4 regions of the Pseudoalteromonas sp. 120-MNA-CIBAN-0494 genome follow, and region 1 is predicted to be linked to each of the others. Evidence: predicted binding sites of a transcription regulator. Region 1 holds the regulator's gene; each other region holds the start of a gene.

Region 1 (4,779 bases):
TGCCTACTATTCTTGTTCGTTAAAGCGCTGCGCTATTAATTGGCCAACGGCATGTAAAGCATGCTCTGCATCGGGTCCTTCGCACACTACTTTTACTTCTTTACCTTGGCTGCTTTCTAGTAACATTAAAGCCAGTACGCTATCGCCAGCGGCTTCTTTTTCATCTTGAAATAAGGTAATAGATGCGTCAAATTGTACCGCTAATTGTGCTAATACGGTAGCAGCTCTAGCATGCAGGCCTAGCTTGTTTTTTATTAAAAATGTATTTTCTAAGCGCATAAGATACTCTACTTAAGCTGAACAGATGATTATTTAAATTGAATTATTTTTCTTGCTCGCGATGGCGAATTTTTACATTAGGGTGAGACATAGCAAAGCTTTCACCAATTGTTTGCGCTAAATAAACTGAGCGGTGCTGACCACCAGTACAACCAATAGCAATGGTTAAATAACTGCGATTATTACGCTCTAGGTGTGGTAACCACGTTTGTACAAAGGTTTGAATTTGCCAAGTGAATTTTTGCACAATACTATGACTAGCTAAATAATCTTTTACTGGTTGATCTAATCCAGTTAAAGGCTTGAGCTCCGGTTCCCAGTGTGGGTTTGGTAAAAAACGCGCATCAAAAACATAATCAGCACCTTTGGGAATACCATGCTTAAAGCCAAACGACTCAAAGGTAATGATAAGCTGTTTGTCTTTTTTACCGAGTATGGTTTCACGCATAGATTCAGCAAGTTGATGCACACTTAAATCGGTTGTATCAATGACATGATCAGCCCGCGTTACGAGTACATCGAGTAATTCTTTTTCCTTTTTTATTGCTAAATCTAGCGGTAGCGAATCAATCGAAAGCGGGTGCAAGCGACGTGTTTCTGAATAACGGCGGATTAACGTTTGATCGTCGCTATCTAAATAAAATAACGTTGGTTTAGCAAAGTCGGGCAAGTACTCAAGAATATCGTTAAACTGCTGCTGGTCTTTAGGCAGGTTACGCACGTCTATACTAACGGCTATTTTATCGTAGTTATCAGAGACACTGCGCACTAATGAAGGCAGCAAATTTACCGGAATATTATCTACACAATAGTAACCTAAATCTTCTACAACACGTAAAGCAACTGACTTACCAGAACCTGATCGGCCACTTATAATAATTAATTCCATTTACCACCCCTTTATTAGTAACTAGGATTGATCCAAAATAACTTGGTATAACGCTTCATCAGACTTTGCCGCACGCAATTGCTTACAAAACTCTTTATCGTTTAGTTTATCAGCTATTGTGGCTAGTGTTTTCAAGTGCTGCTGGTTATCGCCATCGGGCACTATAAGCGCAACAAAAATATCAACTGGACGATTATCAATTGCATCAAAATTAATAGCGGTTTCGCTTATTAAAATTAAGGCAAGAGGCTCTTGTGCCCCGCTCATACGGCCATGTGGAATTGCTATTCCTCGGCCAATACCGGTACTACCTAGCTTTTCTCTTGCCAATAAAGCAGTGAGAATATCTTGCTGAGGTAAATACGGCATTTTTTTATGCGCGAGTTCACTGATGAATTCTAAAATTCTTTTTTTACTATTAAAAAGGACCACAGCTTTGCTGCAGTCCTGGCATATAAGTGAGCTTAATTTCATAGTGTTAGTGTCGAGCAAACTTCTCTTTGTGTTTAATTACTTGACGATCGAGTTTGTCAATCAACGAGTCAATGGCAGCGTACATATCTTGGTGTTCGGTCGATGCAAATAGCTCAGCGCCACTTACAAAAATTGTTGCTTCAGCTTTTTGACTTAATTTTTCTACATCGAGAATAACATGCACATTAGTTATGTGATCTGAGTGTCTTTGCAGCTTTGCAAATTTATTATTTACATAGTCTCTTAATGAGTCTGTAATGTCTACATGACGACCAGTTAAGTTTAGTTGCATCAGCATTTTCCTCTTTGTTGTACGTCTTAAATCAAGCTTTTACGTTGATTCGACGGGGGAATAGCCAGAGATTCGCGATATTTTGCAATTGTCCGTCTAGCTACTTTAATTCCTTGCTCAGCCAATATATCTGCAATCTTGCTATCACTCAATGGTTTGGCTAAGTTTTCTGCAGCTATCAACTTTTTAATCAGGGCACGTATGGCAGTTGATGAACATTCGCCACCATTTTCGGTGCTTACATGGCTTGAAAAAAAGTACTTAAGCTCAAAAATGCCACGTGGAGTGTGCATATATTTTTGCGTAGTGACCCGTGAAATAGTCGACTCGTGCATTTCAACTATTTCGGCAACATCGTTTAATACCATAGGTTTCATGGCTTCTGGGCCATGTTCAAAAAACGCTTGTTGCTGCTTAACAATACAATTAGTTACTTTCAGGAGCGTTTCGTTTCTACTTTCTAGGCTTTTAATAAACCATTTAGCTTCTTGTAAGTGCGAGCGAATAAATTGGCTGTCACCGCTGGATTTTACTGTACGAGACATAGCCGCATATTGGCTGTTAACACGTATTTTTGGCATGCTATCTGGGTTTAGCTCTACCACCCAGCGGCCTTTTATTTTTTTAACAGACACGTCAGGTATAACGTATTCAGACTCTTCTCTGACAATAGTATCCGCAGGCTTAGGATTAAGCGTATGAATAAGTGTCATTATTTCTTTAAGCTCTTCTTCTTTGAGCTTAGTTTTTTTCATTAACGTACGATAGTCGCGAGCAGCGAGTAAATCGATATGATCAGTTAACACCATTTTTGTTTCGTTAATATAAGGGGTGTCTTTATCAAATTGATTTAATTGAATGCATAAGCATTCTTGCAAGCTGCGAGCTGCAATACCAACAGGATCAAATAATTGAATGCGCTTTAGCACTGCTTCTATTTCATCTAGTTCTACTTCGTGTTCGTCGTCAGTTTCTTGGTTAAAGCTTGCTAAAAGGTCTTCGCAACTGAGGGTTAAAATACCAGAGTCATCTACGGCTTCAACGATAGCTATGGCAATAGCTTCGTCGGTAGGGCTAAAAGGGGTGAGCTGTAATTGCCACATTAAGTATTCATGCAGGGTTTCGGTTGATGCACCTTGATAAATAGATTCATCTTCAGGCATTGGCCCTGATGAAGAGGCAGGCGCTGCGCTCATATATTCATCCCATGATACATCCATGGCCATGTCGTCGCTTATGGTGTCTTTATTTAGTGCTTCACCGCTATCTTGCTCATACTCGCTTGGGGTGTCGTCAGCAGAGGCGCTAACAGTAATGTCATCTGCTTTTTGCTCGTTTTTACCTGCTGATTCTTCCGTGTAATCTTGTTCATCAACTTCAAGTAATGGGTTGCTATCAAGTGCTTCTTGTATTTCTTGCTGGAGATCCAAGGTACTAAGCTGCAATAAGCGAATAGCCTGTTGCAGTTGCGGAGTCATTGTAAGTTGCTGGCCCATGCGCAGCTGTAATGATTGCCTCATTTATCTCTAACAATCCTTATAAATTGATATGATTAATCTTAGCAGATGCTTATAGTAATAACATAAATATTACAGTTTGAACTGCTCGCCTAAATAAACATCACGTACTGTTTTATCGTTTAATACAAATTCAGGAGTACCAGATGCAATTAGCTCCCCATGAGAAACAATGTAGGCTTTTTCACAAACATCAAGGGTTTCCCTTACATTGTGGTCGGTAATTAGTACGCCAATACCACGATTTTTAAGGTGTTCTATAATTTTTTTAATATCGAGCACTGAAATAGGATCCACGCCAGCAAAGGGCTCATCAAGCAATATAAATTTAGGATCTGCAGCTAAAGCACGTGCTATTTCTACGCGGCGACGTTCACCACCAGATAGCGCCATACCTAAGCTGTCGCGAATATGTTGCAGGCTAAATTCGTCCAACAAACTATTTAGGGTTTCTTCCCTGGCTTGTTTATTTAGTTGCTTACGCGTTTCTAAAATAGCCATTAAATTTTGATACACAGTGAGCTTTCTAAAAATAGAAGATTCTTGTGGTAAATAACCAATACCTAAACGAGCACGGCTGTGCATAGGAAGTAAGGTAATATCGTTATCATCAATTAATATTTTACCTTTGTCGCTAGGAACTAAGCCTACAATCATGTAAAAGGTAGTGGTTTTACCTGCGCCATTTGGGCCAAGTAAACCAACAATGCTGCCAGCTTTTACTTCAAGTCCTACATTTTTAACAACTTCACGGCCTTTATAGCTTTTTGCTAATAGCTCTGCTTTTAATGTACTCATGGCTGACCTTTATTGAGTTTTTGTTCTTTTTTTACGTCTATAGGCACTAAAATAGTGTGTACCCGATCAGTTGAGTTTTCATCTTTTTCAGCACTTATAAGCTGTTGCTCTATATCGTAGGTGATGCTTTTAGCCGTAATTTTTTGCCCAGCTTGAGAAATGTTTGCATCTCCTACCAGGGTTAAAAAACGTTTCGCTACATCGTAACGTACTTCGTTAGCGCTGGCGCTCATGACAGTACCATCTGCTTGCTTTTCTTCAAAATATGCAGGGCTGCCCGTGGCAATTAATAGTTGTTTATTATCGCCAAGTTCGTCGCGCTTATGTACTTCTAAACGATCGGCGGTTATACGACGATTGCCGTGAATTATCTCGACATTTTTATCAAAAATACCAACGTTTTCTTTTAGTTGACCTTCTTGTCGGTCAGCACTAATAGAAATTTGATTAGCTAATGGGGAAGTACTTTGCTCTGCCGCATTACTATTAAATACAAGTATAAGCGATGGAATAATAAGTATTTTTGCAAG
Region 2 (4,779 bases), on a different contig from region 1:
GAGCCATTAGCAACTGCCGGTTCAACATTGGGTTCTGGGTACATGGGTGCGTAGTAAGGGTCGTCTTGTACTACGTCACTATTTTGTGTAGACACACAGCCACTTAACAATAAAGTACCCGCTGCAAATAATATAATATTGCGCATAATAACCTCTAAAATATTATAATTGCTGATTGATGTAGCTCATCATTTCATCAACTGCCGAAATTACTTTTGAGTTCATTTCGTAAACACGCTGGGTTTCTATTAGGTTTACCAACTCTTCGGTTACGTTTACGTTTGACGTTTCTAGTGAGCCTTGAATAATAGTGCCTAGCCCATCAACCCCTGGGTTACCCTGCACCGGCGCACCACTTACTGCAGTTTCGGTGTAAAGGTTTTGCCCTATAGGCTCAAGGCCCGACGGATTAATAAAGTCACTAATGGTAATTTGTCCAATAACCACGTTGTCGGCCTGCCCTGCAACACGTACAGACACTTCACCGTCTTGCGATACAGTGATTGATTGCGCGTCGTCGGGTACGTTCATTTCAGGCTGAACTACATAACCGGCACCCGAGGTTACAACTCGCCCGTCGCCATCGGTGGTAAATTGTCCGTTGCGCGAATAAGCAATATTGCCATCTGGCTGCAGTACTTCAAAAAAGCCTGAACCAGAAATCATCCAATCCAGTGAATTTTCAGTGGTTAGCATATTACCTTGCGAAAAGTTTTTTTGGTTAGCTACCACTTTGGCACCAGCACCTAGCATTAAACCTGATGGCATTTCGGTATCTTGCGATGAGCGACCGCCTGGCTGATTAATGTTTTGGTATAGTAAATCTTCAAAAACGGCGCGGCTTTTTTTATAACCAACTGTACTGGCGTTGGCTAAGTTATTTGAAATAACCGAAATGTCGGTTTGTTGGGCGTCAAGCCCTGTTTTACTGATCCACAATGCTGGATTCATAATCGTGTCCTCATTTTAAAGTTAAACTATGCGCAACAGCTGATCTTGCGATTGATCTATTTCTTCTGCTGTTTTCATTAGCTTTACTTGTAATTCAAATTGGCGTTGATGGCTGATCATATCGACCATTTCGTGTACCGGATTAACGTTCGACATTTCTAATGCGCCGCTTATCACTTGTACGTTAGCTGAGGTTTCAACCGTTTGATTTGGTTTTGGTCTAAATAAACCATCGTTACCTTTTTCAAGTGTTGAGTTATTTGCCTCAACCACTTTTAAACGATCAACCTCTTCTAAAAAGTTAGCCGGCGCGCCTTGTGGGCGTACTTGTATGGCACCGTCTTTACTAAATTCTATTTTTTCAATCGGGACTGGCAAAATAATAGGGCCGCCTTCGCCAATTACTTGACGACCACCGCTGGTGACTAACATGCCTTCGGCGGTAATATTAAGCGTACCTACTTTTGTATAAGCTTCGTTGCCGGAGGCGTCTTGTACACTTAGCCAGGCATTATCGCTCATGGCAATGTCGAGCTCGCGACCGGTTTGCTGTATGCCACCCGATGTCATGTTTGAACCTGGGCGCTCTTCCATAGAAAACACCCGCGATGGCAAACCTTCACCAAACGCTTGCATAGATCGAGCTTGGGCAAAGTCGGCTTTAAAACCTGTGGTATTTGCGTTCGCCAAATTATTGGCTTTAAGGGCAAGCCCCATTAAGCTTTGCTTAGCGCCAGACGCGGCAATGTAGACCATTTTATCCATAACATCGACTCACTTAAAAATCTATGTAAGAACAAATGCAATATATGCGCCATTGTTAAATACAGCAGTAAAACTGCACCACCAAGCAATGTGCTATACCGCCGGTAGCTGCAGAAATTATAGGGATGAGGTTCTAGGGGCTAGGTTCTAGGTTGATACCTGACGCCTCAAATCTGCTCTTTAAATTTCTACCTAAAACCTGATACCTGATGCCTCAAACCTGCTCTTTAAATTTCTGCCTAAAACCTGATACCTGACGCCTCAAACCTGATCTTATAAACAAAAAAGGCTGCAATTAAGCAGCCTTGAATATTCAAATTAATAAATTGTGCTTTATCTAATTTGTAGAATACTTTGCTGAATCGTTGAGTTAACTTCCAGCGCTCGCGAGTTTGCTTGGAAATTACGCTGTGCGCTAATTAAATCAACTAGTTCGTTAGTTAAGTTTACGTTTGACTGCTCAAGCGCTGATGAGTTGATATTACCTAAGGTGCCAGAGCCTGGTTCACCGGCAATAGGCTCGCCTGACGCTATACTCGCTTTCCAACCTGTACTGCCCACTTGTTGTAAACCTTGTGAGTTTGAAAAACGCACCATAGCCACTTGGCCTAAAAATGTTGAGTCGCCATTACTGTACGAAGCTACAACTTTACCGTCGGCGCCAATATCAATACCCGCTAAGCGGCCAACCGTTGCACCGTCTTGCTCAAGTGCTTTTACTTCAAAGCGACTTGCGTATTGAGTAGGTATTTTATTAGCTGTACCGGTTTCATCACGCCAGTTAATTTCAACAGGCGCTGGGAAGGTAGCGCCATTGGTTAATAAATCAGAAAGCCCCGCATTACCACCGCCACCAGCTGCAATAGACAATGGATTAAAAGTATTACTTACGTTTGGTGTTTCTATACCATTAATAGTTGTACTTTGCGGTAAACCACTTGAGTCAAACTTAAAAGTAGTCATAGGAGTGTACGGAGCTACTGTTTGCTCAACCCCATTGGCACCAAAGGATTTACCATCAAGTGTTGAATGTACGCTCCATTGATTTTCATTACCGGGTACTGCAGGGTCGCTTTTTACAAAAAACAGCTGCAATACATGTGGCTCACCGAGTGAGTCATATACGGTTGTTGAGGTTGATGAATTATACGTCGCACTTTCTGAAGGGTTAAACGCAATTGTAGGTGCAATTGATCGTGAATCTAAATTAAACGAGCTATACACACTCGAAGTAGCACGCGGCGATCCTGACGAGTCAGGTATTTGTAAAGCCGATGAAGTACTTAAACTCACTGATGTAGTATCGCCTGTTGAAGGGTCAACCGGAAAGCCTTGTAAAAAGCTGCCATTTGCATCTACCACAAAGTTGTCTTTGTTTAACTTAAATGCGCCGGCACGTGTGTAAGTAAAATCTTGCGCGCCTAGGTCTTGGCTGGTTGCAAAGTAACCTTCACCGGTAATCGCTAAATCTAACGAGTTATTGGTAAACTGTAATGATCCTTGATGAAATTGTTGTGCAACCATAGTCGTTTGCACGCCGTCACCATTTTTTGTTTTACCCGAACTAAATACCGACGATGCATACACGTCAGCAAATTCTGCGCGCGACTCTTTAAAACCCGTAGTATTTACGTTGGCTATATTATTTGCCGTAACGTTTAAATCTTTTTGTGCGGCAGCAAGGCCGGATAATGCAATATTGAAGCTCATAATTGACCTCTAAACTATTTAATTTTTAGCCCGCTGGCTAATGAATCTTTTACGCGATTTCTGCAACATCAGTCAGCCTAACCGCACCTTCTTTAGTGTTAATAATGATGCCATTTGCACCATTAATATTCACACTCTCAATATTTTTAAAGGTAGCAATTGGCAGGCTCGAAAACTCACCATTAGTACTCCCCTCGGCTTTAATTTTATATTCACCAGGGGGTAGGCGCTCACCTGCTTCATTTTTACCATCCCATGCAAAACGCACTGCACCTGCTGGTTGCGAGCCTAAATCTATAGTTTTAACTAACTGCCCAGACTCGTCTTCAATTCTAAGCTTTAAGCTTTCAACTGGCTTTTCGGCAACAACTGAGCCTCGTGCATCACCTGCTTCATTTAAATCTAACGTGTCAGACTCTAAAAGCGCCTGCTTACCTACTAATGTAGATGCTTGCAGTGCTGAATTTGATGTCATTGATGCAGCTAAAGCTTCAAAGTTAGAGTTTAAATTTGAAATTCCCTCAGCCATAGTAAAGCTAGTCATTTGCGCAATCATCTGATCGTTATCAGCCGGTTTACTCGGATCTTGAAACGACAGTTGCTGCGTTAGTAATGAGAAAAAATCTTCTTGGGTTAACGCATCACTCTTGTCTTTACTGGCTGCTTGTTTTTCTTGCCACCGTAAAGAGTCTAAATAGGATGAAGATGTACTAATATCGTTACTCATAACCTACCCTCTGTTACCGCTGGCCTAGCAGCAGTGTTTTACTTAACATTTGCTTTGCTGCATCGGCAACTTGCACATTTGTTTGATACGAACGAGAGGCAGAAATCATGTTTGCCATCTCCTCAACAACATTAACGTTGGGTTTATAGATATAGCCATTTTCATCCGCACTTGGATGGTTTGGGTTATATTCAATTTGTAATGGTTTGTTGCTCTCAACAATACCTAATACTTTAACGCCAACAGCGGAGCCCTGTGGATTACTTGCTGATGCTGAAGCTTTAGTAAGCTCAGCAGCAAATACAGGTTGTCGCGCTCGGTAAGTTTTATCCTGAGAAGAACTAATAGTATTCGCATTAGAAATATTACTTGCGGTGGTGTTTAAACGCACATTTTGTGCGCTCATACCAGAACCAGCAATATCAAAAACATTATATAAACTCATAATTATTATCCTTGGCTACCGAGTGCTTTTTTCAGACCTTTAAATCTGCCGCTTAAAAATTGCAAGCTGGCCTGATACTCCATAGCATTCTGTGCATACAAGTTTCGTTCCACCTGTATATCAACTGAGTTGCCATCACCTGTATCTGGTTGATTTGCATTACGAAACATTTCTGAACCAC
Region 3 (4,779 bases), on a different contig from region 1:
GGTATTTTATCTGTTTTGAACTGACTGCTAATTTAGCATGGCGAGAATCAACAAATACCACGTCAGCCCTATGCTGGTGGCAATCTACGCCATCAATTAAAGAGTATTGCGCTATGCGTTTTAAATCGATTGAATGGTAGTTAAATAAATCATCAAAAGACTGCCCTAATAAACGCTTAGTGCCTAAACCAAGTAGTTCACTGGTACTGGTATTGGCATAAATAAGCGTAAAGCTTTCGTTTAAAAGCATCACGGCGGTGGTTTGATTTTGCCATATGGCATTGAGTAGCTCAGGGCTAAAGTGTGTGTTATTAAGCATTGTTGCACCATTTTAGTGCGCCTGTGTTTTCAGGCAAGTAATTTAATGAAATTGCACTGCAATTGCTATTTTTAATGTGAATTAGGTGGGAGTTAATTACCTAAGCTTAAGCCTTTTCTATGCATAAAAAATACACTCAATGGGCTTGTCGCAATGACTTGGTTTTGTTTGTTGTACAGCTTAACTTGCAGAGTGTGCTCACCACGCTCTACATCTCTTAAAGCAAAGGTTGAGGTATCACTTGCTGCGCCATAGGCTTTACCATCAAGAAATAGCTGTATTGTAAAGTCGTTTTCAAAGCGGGGGGTAATGCGAGTAGATACATACACAGAGCCGGTGTTTTCACGAATAGTTTTCTGATGCTCAGGCGATGCAATACCAATACTAAATGCAACCGGCTGCGCTTTAGTTTGATTATTTAATATATCAGTATTTGTTGCAGGCATGGTTAAATCTTGGCTGGTGAGTTTTATCTCTTTGGCGCCAATATGGGGGGTATCTGAAAACACCAGTACGCCATTTTTATCTTTCCATGCGTAAATTTTTTTTTCACCAGCGTAACTACAAACACTTAATAATGAAGTAATTAGTAGTAATAAAATCTTGCTACTCACTCTGCAACCCTGCATTTTTAACATTAACTTTACTTTAGTGGAGAAAGTACTAATTTACCATTAAAAAAGCCCGCAAAGCGGGCTTAAAGGTATATTTTATAACTGTTAATTAAAATTAACAGCTGTAATACATTTCAAACTCAATTGGGTGCGTTGTCATGTTAAGTCTTTCAACTTCTTGACTCTTAAGTTTAATGTAAGCATCAATTAAATCATTAGAGAACACGTCACCTTGATTTAAAAACTCACGGTCAGCATCAAGAGATGCCAGTGCTTCTTCTAATGAAGAGGCAACGGTTGGAATTTCTGCTGCTTCTTCTGCAGGTAGGTCGTATAAATCTTTATCCATTGCATCACCAGGATGGATTTTATTTTTAATTCCATCAAGGCCAGCCATAAGCATGGCAGCAAAAGCAAGATACGGGTTAGCCGTTGCATCAGGGAAGCGTACTTCAATACGACGACCTTTAGCTGATGGTACTACCGGAATACGAATTGATGCAGAACGGTTACGTGCAGAGTATGCAAGCATTACTGGTGCTTCGTAACCTGGTACTAAACGTTTGTACGAGTTAGTAGAGGCATTAGCAAACGCATTAATTGCTTTAGCATGTTTAATAATACCGCCAATGTAATAAAGCGCATCTTCAGAAAGACCGCCGTACTTATCACCTGCAAATAAGTTAACACCGTCTTTAGCTAACGACTGATGACAATGCATACCAGAACCGTTATCGCCAACAATAGGTTTAGGCATAAAAGTGGCTGTTTTGCCGTATAAATGAGCCATGTTATGAATAACATATTTCATTTCTTGAATTTCATCGGCTTTAATCACCATAGTATTAAAGCGCGTAGCAATTTCGTTTTGTCCTGCAGTTGCTACTTCGTGATGATGTGCTTCAACAACTTGTCCCATTTCTTCTAATACTAGACAAGTAGCAGAGCGCCAATCTTGAAAGTCATCAACAGGAGCAACTGGGAAGTAACCGCCTTTAACGCCAGGGCGATGACCTGTATTGCCGTCTGCGTATTCTTTATCTGAGTTCCAAGCAGCTTGCTTAGAATCGATTTTGTACATAGAGCCAGACATGTCTGTTTTATATTTTACGTCATCAAATACGAAGAACTCTGGCTCTGGGCCAAATAAAACCGTATCAGCAATACCCGTAGAGCGCATATATTCTTCAGCACGCTTTGCTACAGAGCGAGGATCGCGCTCGTAACCTTGTAATGTAGAAGGCTCTACTACGTCACAACGTATAATTAATGTGGCTTCTTCAGTGAATGGGTCAAGCTTAGCTGATTCAGCAACAGGCATTAACACCATGTCTGATTCGTTTATGCCTTTCCAGCCAGCAATTGAAGAACCATCGAACATTTTACCATCTTCAAAAAAGTCTTCATCAATTTGGTGATGAGGAATTGAAATATGCTGCTCTTTACCTTTTGTATCAGTAAAGCGTAAATCAATGAACTTAACGTCATTTTCTTTAATAAAATCTAAAACCGATTGCGACATGTGTCCTCCAACTATAAGGTTTTGTTATTGCTGCTTAAATGCTTTGTGTTTTATAAGCTGATTTTGTGCCACTATTGTAACTTAATGTTTATAAACATAAAAAATACAAAAGTAATAACGGCTGTTTCTAATGCGCACCATTATGGTGCGTAAATGCTTCAATATAGTGCAACAGTTACAGAGTAAAAAGTTGCTCGCTATTTAATCGTGATAGACTAACATAAAGTAAATACAAAAGACTGACCAAAATAGCAATAAAGTCATTAAAGTGGAGGTTTTTATAAAAATATTAAAAATTTTATTTTTATAATTAGTTAATTTAAAACAGTAGGTTAAATAAAAAAACCAGAAAGTTTGCAAATTTATTTTGGATAAACTTTCATCCATTCCATTTATAAGGGATAATATGCGCCCTTTTAAATCCTATGCTGGGACATCTCGTGAAAACGCAGGTGAGTGCGTAAGCCCCTGCAGGATCAATGAGATTCAATTTCTCTGAGTGAATATTAATGAGTATCGAAAAGATAAGAAATATAGCAATTATCGCCCACGTTGACCACGGTAAAACTACACTGGTTGACAAACTGCTTGAGTTTTCAGGCACATTAGAAACACGCGGCGGTAATGAAGAGCGCGTGATGGATTCAAACGATATAGAAAGAGAACGTGGTATTACCATTTTAGCGAAAAACACCGCTATTTCATGGAACGGCTACCACATTAATATCGTAGATACTCCAGGACACGCCGATTTCGGTGGTGAAGTGGAACGCGTACTTTCAATGGCTGACTCAGTATTACTAATTGTTGACGCTCAAGAAGGCCCAATGCCACAAACGCGTTTTGTTACGCAAAAGGCATTTGCGCAAGGTTTAAAGCCAATCGTAGTAATTAACAAAATCGACAAGCCAAGTGCACGTCCTGATTGGGTTATGGATCAAATCTTTGATTTATTCGATAACTTAGGCGCCACTGACGAGCAGTTAGATTTTAAAGTAATCTATGCATCAGCAATCAACGGCTGGGCAACATTAGATTTAGACGAGCCATCTGATAACATGGATGCCATGTTCCAAATGATCGTTGACGAAGTATCACCACCAGATGCAGATCCTGAAGGTGACTTCCAAATGCAGATTTCTCAACTTGATTACAACTCATACGTGGGTGTAATTGGTGTTGGTCGTATCAAGCGTGGTTCTGTTGCTCCAAACCAACAAGTAACTATTATTAGTGCTGATGGTACTAAACGTAACGGTAAAATTGGTACAGTACAAAGCTACTTAGGCCTTGAGCGTATTGAAACAGACCGTGGTTATGCAGGTAACATTGTTACTGTAACCGGTATTGGCGAGCTTAAGATTTCAGATACTGTTTGTTGTCCTACTAACGTTGAAGCATTACCACCACTAAGTGTTGATGAGCCAACAGTAACAATGACATTCTCTGTAAATAACTCACCGTTTTGTGGTAAAGAAGGTAAGTTTGTAACGTCACGTAATATTCGTGAGCGTTTAGACAAAGAGCTAGTACACAACGTAGCACTTCGCGTTGAAGATACTGCTAGCCCAGATAGCTTCCGTGTTTCTGGCCGTGGTGAATTACACCTAGGTATCTTAATCGAAAATATGCGTCGTGAAGGTTACGAGCTTGCTGTATCTCGTCCAGAGGTAATTTTGCGTACTGTTGACGGTGTATTAGAAGAACCGTTTGAAACAGTAACAATTGACTGTCAAGAAGAGCATCAGGGTTCTGTAATGGAGCAAGTTGGCCTACGTAAAGGTGAGCTTACTAACATGTCTCCAGATGGCAAAGGCCGTATGCGTTTAGACTTTATTATCCCAAGCCGTGGCTTAATTGGTTTCCAAACTGATTTCATGACAATTACTTCGGGTTCTGGTCTTATGTACCATACGTTCGATCATTACGGTCCTCATAAAGGCGGTTCAATCGGTGTTCGTAAAAACGGCGTAATCATTGCAAATGCTACAGGTAAAGCACTGACTAACGCATTGTTTAACTTACAAGAGCGCGGCCGTTTATTCATCGGTCACGGTGTTGAAGTTTACGAAGGTATGGTTATCGGTATTCATAACCGTGATAACGACCTTACAGTTAACGCCCTTAAAGGTAAGCAGTTAACTAACGTACGTGCATCTGGTACAGATGAAGCACAAACGCTTTCTCCACCTTTAAACTATTCACTTGAGCAAGCGCTTGAGTTTATTGATGAAGATGAGTTAGTTGAAGTAACGCCACTAAACATTCGTATTCGTAAGCGTCATCTTACAGAAAACGAACGTAAACGTGCGGGTCGTGCGCCT
Region 4 (4,779 bases), on a different contig from region 1:
TGCTCAGTGATGAGTGTTTGCGATGTTTGTGTAAACATTGCAGGTACTTCTATTTGTGTATGTTCATTAACACTTGAGTAAATATACTCTTTTAACTCTTTTAAATGCTGAGGTCCGGGGCTTGCCACTACGAGTGTTGAACCGGGTTTAGCAAGTCTTGCTAGTTCTTGAGTAAATAATGGTGCGAATACACTGACCAATACATCGGCAAAGTAGCTTTTAAAAGGGGCTTGGCTAATGGATGCCACGCTAAAGTAACAATTGCTGTAGCGTTTTGCCGCATATTTTACCGCCGCCTTCGATATATCAACCCCGTACACAGTAGCTTGGGTATTACTAGCTAAAGCTTGGGTATAAAATCCTTCACCACACCCTAAGTCAATAATATTATTAGCTGCTATATTACTAATAATTTGGCCAAGTTCGTGCTGTAAAAAGGCATAATAGTTGCGCTCTAAAAAAGCGCGCCTAGCTTGCACCATTTCTAATGAGTCACCAGGTTGTTTTGAGTTTTTTTGCTGTACAGGCAATAAATTTACATAGCCTTCTTTTGCAAAGTCAAAACTATGGTTGTTTTCACAGCGAAGCATATTAGCTGTTTTTATTAGTAAGTTGCTACACAGTGGGCAGCTATATTCAAGACTCATGAGCCTAGGTAGTCCTTATCGTAAAAAGTTTTTACCCAATGTGGGCGATAAGTGATCATAATTGTAATAGCCATACCGTTTAACATGGCTTCTGGCAGCCAAATAATAGCGCTTAAGTAAACGTAATTATCTGCTAATTGTTGCCAGCTATATTGACCAATAGCAAGATAAAATAATGCCCCTAAAGCTATTTTTATACAGGCGATAAACCCAGCCGTAATAAACGCACATACAAATATATAAACAAAAAAGTGGCGCGGTAAATACTGATAACTAACAATAAAAGCCAAGTAGCTCAATAAAATAGGAATAAATGCGCCAATAAGCAATTGCACTGGCAGTAACTCAAACTCAATTAAACCAAATGCGGCTAATAGCGCCGTTGCCAGAACACTACTTAAAATAGTTAAACGCCAACCGAGTATAAGTGTAGCTGCAGTAATACCTAAAATATGTAAATCAAGGCCCGTTAAAATACCAGCTTTAATGCGCCATAAAACAGCAAACACCAACGCACATGCAAGTACTCCTGTTTGGCGTATGGGTACATTGTAGAGTGCTTTATAGGTCGCTTTATCAATACTAAATAAGCTTATAGCGATTACAAGGGCCCAAAGTAGCCCTTGCATTGGGAGGCTAAGCATAGGGTTATTTAAATTCAGACCAAATAGGGGCATGATCCGATGGCTTTTCGATGCCACGTAATTCGTAATCTATACCTGTGTCTATACAACGCGCGGCTAGCTCATGTGTTGCAAGTACAACATCAATTCGTAGGCCACGGTTATCTAAAAACCCTTTTGAGCGGTAGTCAAACCACGAGTATTGATCGCTGGTTTCTGGGTTTTGCTCTCTAAAGGTGTCTTTAAAGCCCCAATTAAGTAATGTTGCCAGCCATTCACGCTCTATCGGTTGAAAAGAACATTTACCGGTTTTTAACCAACGTTTAGCATTTACTTCGCCAATACCTATATCTAGGTTGGTAGGTGAAATATTAATATCGCCCATTACAATCACGTCTTCATCAGGGGTATGATTTGTTTGCAGGTGGGTCATTAAATCTTTATAAAACTGACGTTTATACGGGAACTTGGTTTCGTGATTAATGTTTTCACCTTGCGGGAAATAACCATTCATTACCGTTAAATCACGGCCATTGTCTTGCTCTACGGTAACACTGATCATGCGTTTTTGTGATTCTTCAGTATCAGTGGCAAAGCCTTTAAATACCGATTTAGGTTCTTTTTTGCATAACATAGCTACGCCGTAATGGGCTTTTTGGCCATGATAATAAACGTGATATCCCATTTTTTGTACATCTTCTAGTGGGAATGCCTCGTCATGAACTTTAATTTCTTGTAGGCCAATAATATCGGGTTGATGTTTGTCGATAATAGCTTGTAATTGATGAAGACGCGCACGCAGACCATTGATATTGAAAGAAATCACTTTCATAGCATATACCTTAAAATTGGTTCTATATAATGCGTTAAATTATATCAGTAAATACACTTACATAACACGCCCGAAACAAGGAAGTTATTGGCTGAACTTTTAAGTGTAAAAACACTCGCTGTAATGTCCGGTATTACACCAATATTTTGTGCAAAAATTACAAGGCATGAAGCAAAGCTTTCATTACTATAATGCGCTACGTTAGTTTTTTTATTTATGCTTTTGTTGTAACCAATTGATTTTAAGGGGTTAGTGTTTTTGGCATTTAACTTGTATTAGTTAAAGTGACATTAATTAACTACAAGGATACGTCTTATGAAAAAGTTAACATTAGCCTCTACTATTTTAGCAACGTTAAGCTTAGCAGCTTGTGCGTCTAACCAAGGGTTAGACAAAATTGATAGTGACTTTGCAAGTTTAGATAACGATAGTGATGGTTTTATTTCGAAAGTTGAAGCCGATGACGATAATATTTGGCAACACTTTTCAAATATTGATACAAATATGGATAATCAAATAAGTCGCAATGAATTTAATGCGTACATGCAATTAAATACCGGAAAAGTTGCCACAGACAGTGAAGTAAGCGAATCAGCATTTAAAGCGGATATTACTAAATTTGATAAAATACAAAGCAGTTTCTCGAGTTTAGATAACGATAAAAGTGGCTATATTTCGGTTGAAGAAGCAGACGATGATGATATTTCAAATCACTTTGGCTATATGGATGTAAATAAAGACAAGCGTGTTAGCAAACGTGAATTTGTAACTTACATAAAAAAATATGGCAATACAGTCGCTGAAGACGACGCACTTAAAAGCGCCAATAACAGCTAAGCACACCATTTTAAAGTGTGAGGAAGGAGCCAGTGCTGTGCACTGGCTTTTTTTGTGGCTTTGATTTACTAAATTGCTCGATATGTTTTCCTACTTTGCTGTAGTTCTGGCATAATAGTTGGCTGTGTGTGTTTATTAGTTTAAGAGCGTTTATGGTGGGTCGGCGAGTTAGTGATGAGCAATTAATTGAGATCATTGAAGCGGCGATTTTTGTTGCTGACAAACCATTAAGTAAACGTCATCTAAAGGATGTTGTTTTAGCCGATTTAGCAATATCTATGGTGCGTATAAACGATGCAATAATAGCAATACAAACACATTTTCAGACCCGTGGTATTCGTTTGGTAGAAGTAGGCAGTGGTTATCGTTTTCAGGCATGTAGTAGCTTAAGCCCTTGGCTAAGTAATTTATGGCAAGAACGCGCGCCCAAATATTCGCGTGCTTTGCTCGAAACATTATCGCTAATTGCTTATAGGCAGCCAATTACACGCGCCGAAATTGAACAAGTGCGTGGTGTTACTACGGGGTCAAATATTATTAAAACACTACTCGAAAGAGAGTGGGTTAAAGTGGTAGGCCACAAAGAAGTGCCGGGTAAGCCGGCGCTATATGCGACTACTAAACAATTTTTAGATTATTTTTCGATAACAGGTTTAGATAATTTACCTGCCTTGCCAGAGCAACAGCAAAGTAAAATTAACCAGTTATTAAGTGATCCTTCTGTGAGAGAACCATCCGAATGAGTGTTATACAAGGTGAAAAGTTACAAAAAGTCCTAGCCCGTGCTGGCGTAGGCTCACGCCGTGAAATGGAAAAATACATTGATGCAAACCGCGTTAGCGTTAACGGCAAAGTGGCTAAATTAGGCGATCGTGTTGAAGAAACAGATTCAATTCGCGTTGATGGCCATACAGTAAAAATTGAAGAAAAAGCGGATAGAATTTGTCGCGTAATTATGTATAACAAGCCTGAAGGTGAGTTAAGCACGCGTAAAGATCCTGAAGGTCGTCGTACTGTATTTGACCGACTCCCTCGTATTGATGGCGAGCGCTGGATTGCGGTTGGCCGATTAGATATTAATACCGCAGGCTTGATGCTATTTACTAACGATGGTGAATTAGCAAACCGACTCATGCACCCAAGTTACGAAGTTGAACGTGAATACTCAGCCCGTGTATTTGGTGAAGTAACCAAAGAAACCATTAAAAATTTAACCCGTGGTGTTGAACTTGAAGATGGCCCAGCAAAGTTTCTAACGGTTAATCCTATGGGCGGCGAAGGTATAAACCGTTGGTACAATGTAACGCTTAATGAAGGACGTAACCGAGAAGTTCGTCGTTTATGGCAATCACAAGAGGTGGAAGTTTCTCGCCTGATCCGTATTCGTTACGGTAAGTTAGAGCTGGATAAGCGCGTACCACAAGGTGGTTGGATTGAATACGATTTAGACACAGTAAACTATTTACGTAAAACAGTTAAGTTAGGGCGTGAAACACAAACTAAGCTTTCTGTAATGCCTGAAAAACGCAAAGATAAGCGTGCAAAAATAAACCAAATACGTAAAGCAGTTAAAAAGCATAATCAACGTGTTAAACCAACAAAACGTAAATAGCTTATTATTTAGAAATTAAAAAAGCCGCTCAAAATTTTGAGCGGCTTTTTTGTATCTACATTAGAGTAATAGCTATTTTTTTACTTGAGCGTCAAGCGACTCGCCATTCACATTACTCGAATCATCACTCATTAAATATAAGTAAGTAGGCATTAAGTCTTCAGGTGTTGCAAGTTTATCTCGGTCTTCACCAGGATAAGCACTAGCGCGCATTGAAGTGCGTGTAGC

The links. Region 1 encodes sigma-54, which starts transcription at its own class of promoters, with help from an activator protein. Its sites were predicted from a motif close to GTTGGCACGNNNNTNGNNT; they were not measured.
Region 2: AAEY55_RS04870 (flagellar basal body rod protein FlgF) is a predicted target of sigma-54. The motif match lies at 1,752-1,770, and genes of this name have one in related genera.
Region 3: glnA (glutamate--ammonia ligase) is a predicted target of sigma-54. The motif match lies at 2,510-2,528, and genes of this name have one in related genera.
Region 4: AAEY55_RS11780 (EF-hand domain-containing protein) is a predicted target of sigma-54. The motif match lies at 2,360-2,378, and genes of this name have one in related genera.

Annotation. Positions count from the first base shown of each region.
Region 1 covers NZ_JBEOOE010000002.1:134,672-139,450, reverse strand. Annotated here, with positions in the region: gene AAEY55_RS02365 (HPr family phosphocarrier protein) at 7-279, opposite strand; gene rapZ (RNase adapter RapZ) at 323-1,168, opposite strand; gene ptsN (PTS IIA-like nitrogen regulatory protein PtsN) at 1,190-1,642, opposite strand; gene hpf (ribosome hibernation promoting factor) at 1,647-1,934, opposite strand; gene AAEY55_RS02345 (RNA polymerase factor sigma-54) at 1,961-3,454, opposite strand; gene lptB (LPS export ABC transporter ATP-binding protein) at 3,524-4,249, opposite strand; gene lptA (lipopolysaccharide transport periplasmic protein LptA) at 4,246-4,779, opposite strand, start outside.
Region 2 covers NZ_JBEOOE010000004.1:97,525-102,303, forward strand. Annotated here, with positions in the region: gene flgH (flagellar basal body L-ring protein FlgH) at 1-146, opposite strand, end outside; gene flgG (flagellar basal-body rod protein FlgG) at 163-951, opposite strand; gene AAEY55_RS04870 (flagellar basal body rod protein FlgF) at 973-1,716, opposite strand; gene flgE (flagellar hook protein FlgE) at 2,050-3,426, opposite strand; gene AAEY55_RS04880 (flagellar hook assembly protein FlgD) at 3,476-4,153, opposite strand; gene flgC (flagellar basal body rod protein FlgC) at 4,167-4,598, opposite strand; gene flgB (flagellar basal body rod protein FlgB) at 4,604-4,779, opposite strand, start outside.
Region 3 covers NZ_JBEOOE010000006.1:49,195-53,973, forward strand. Annotated here, with positions in the region: gene glnL (nitrogen regulation protein NR(II)) at 1-319, opposite strand, end outside; gene AAEY55_RS06310 (DUF4124 domain-containing protein) at 412-933, opposite strand; gene glnA (glutamate--ammonia ligase) at 1,049-2,455, opposite strand; gene typA (translational GTPase TypA) at 2,965-4,779, shown strand, end outside.
Region 4 covers NZ_JBEOOE010000018.1:27,808-32,586, reverse strand. Annotated here, with positions in the region: gene AAEY55_RS11795 (putative RNA methyltransferase) at 1-647, opposite strand, end outside; gene AAEY55_RS11790 (energy-coupling factor ABC transporter permease) at 644-1,291, opposite strand; gene xthA (exodeoxyribonuclease III) at 1,296-2,102, opposite strand; gene AAEY55_RS11780 (EF-hand domain-containing protein) at 2,418-2,939, shown strand; gene scpB (SMC-Scp complex subunit ScpB) at 3,092-3,682, shown strand; gene rluB (23S rRNA pseudouridine(2605) synthase RluB) at 3,679-4,551, shown strand; gene AAEY55_RS11765 (YciK family oxidoreductase) at 4,624-4,779, opposite strand, start outside.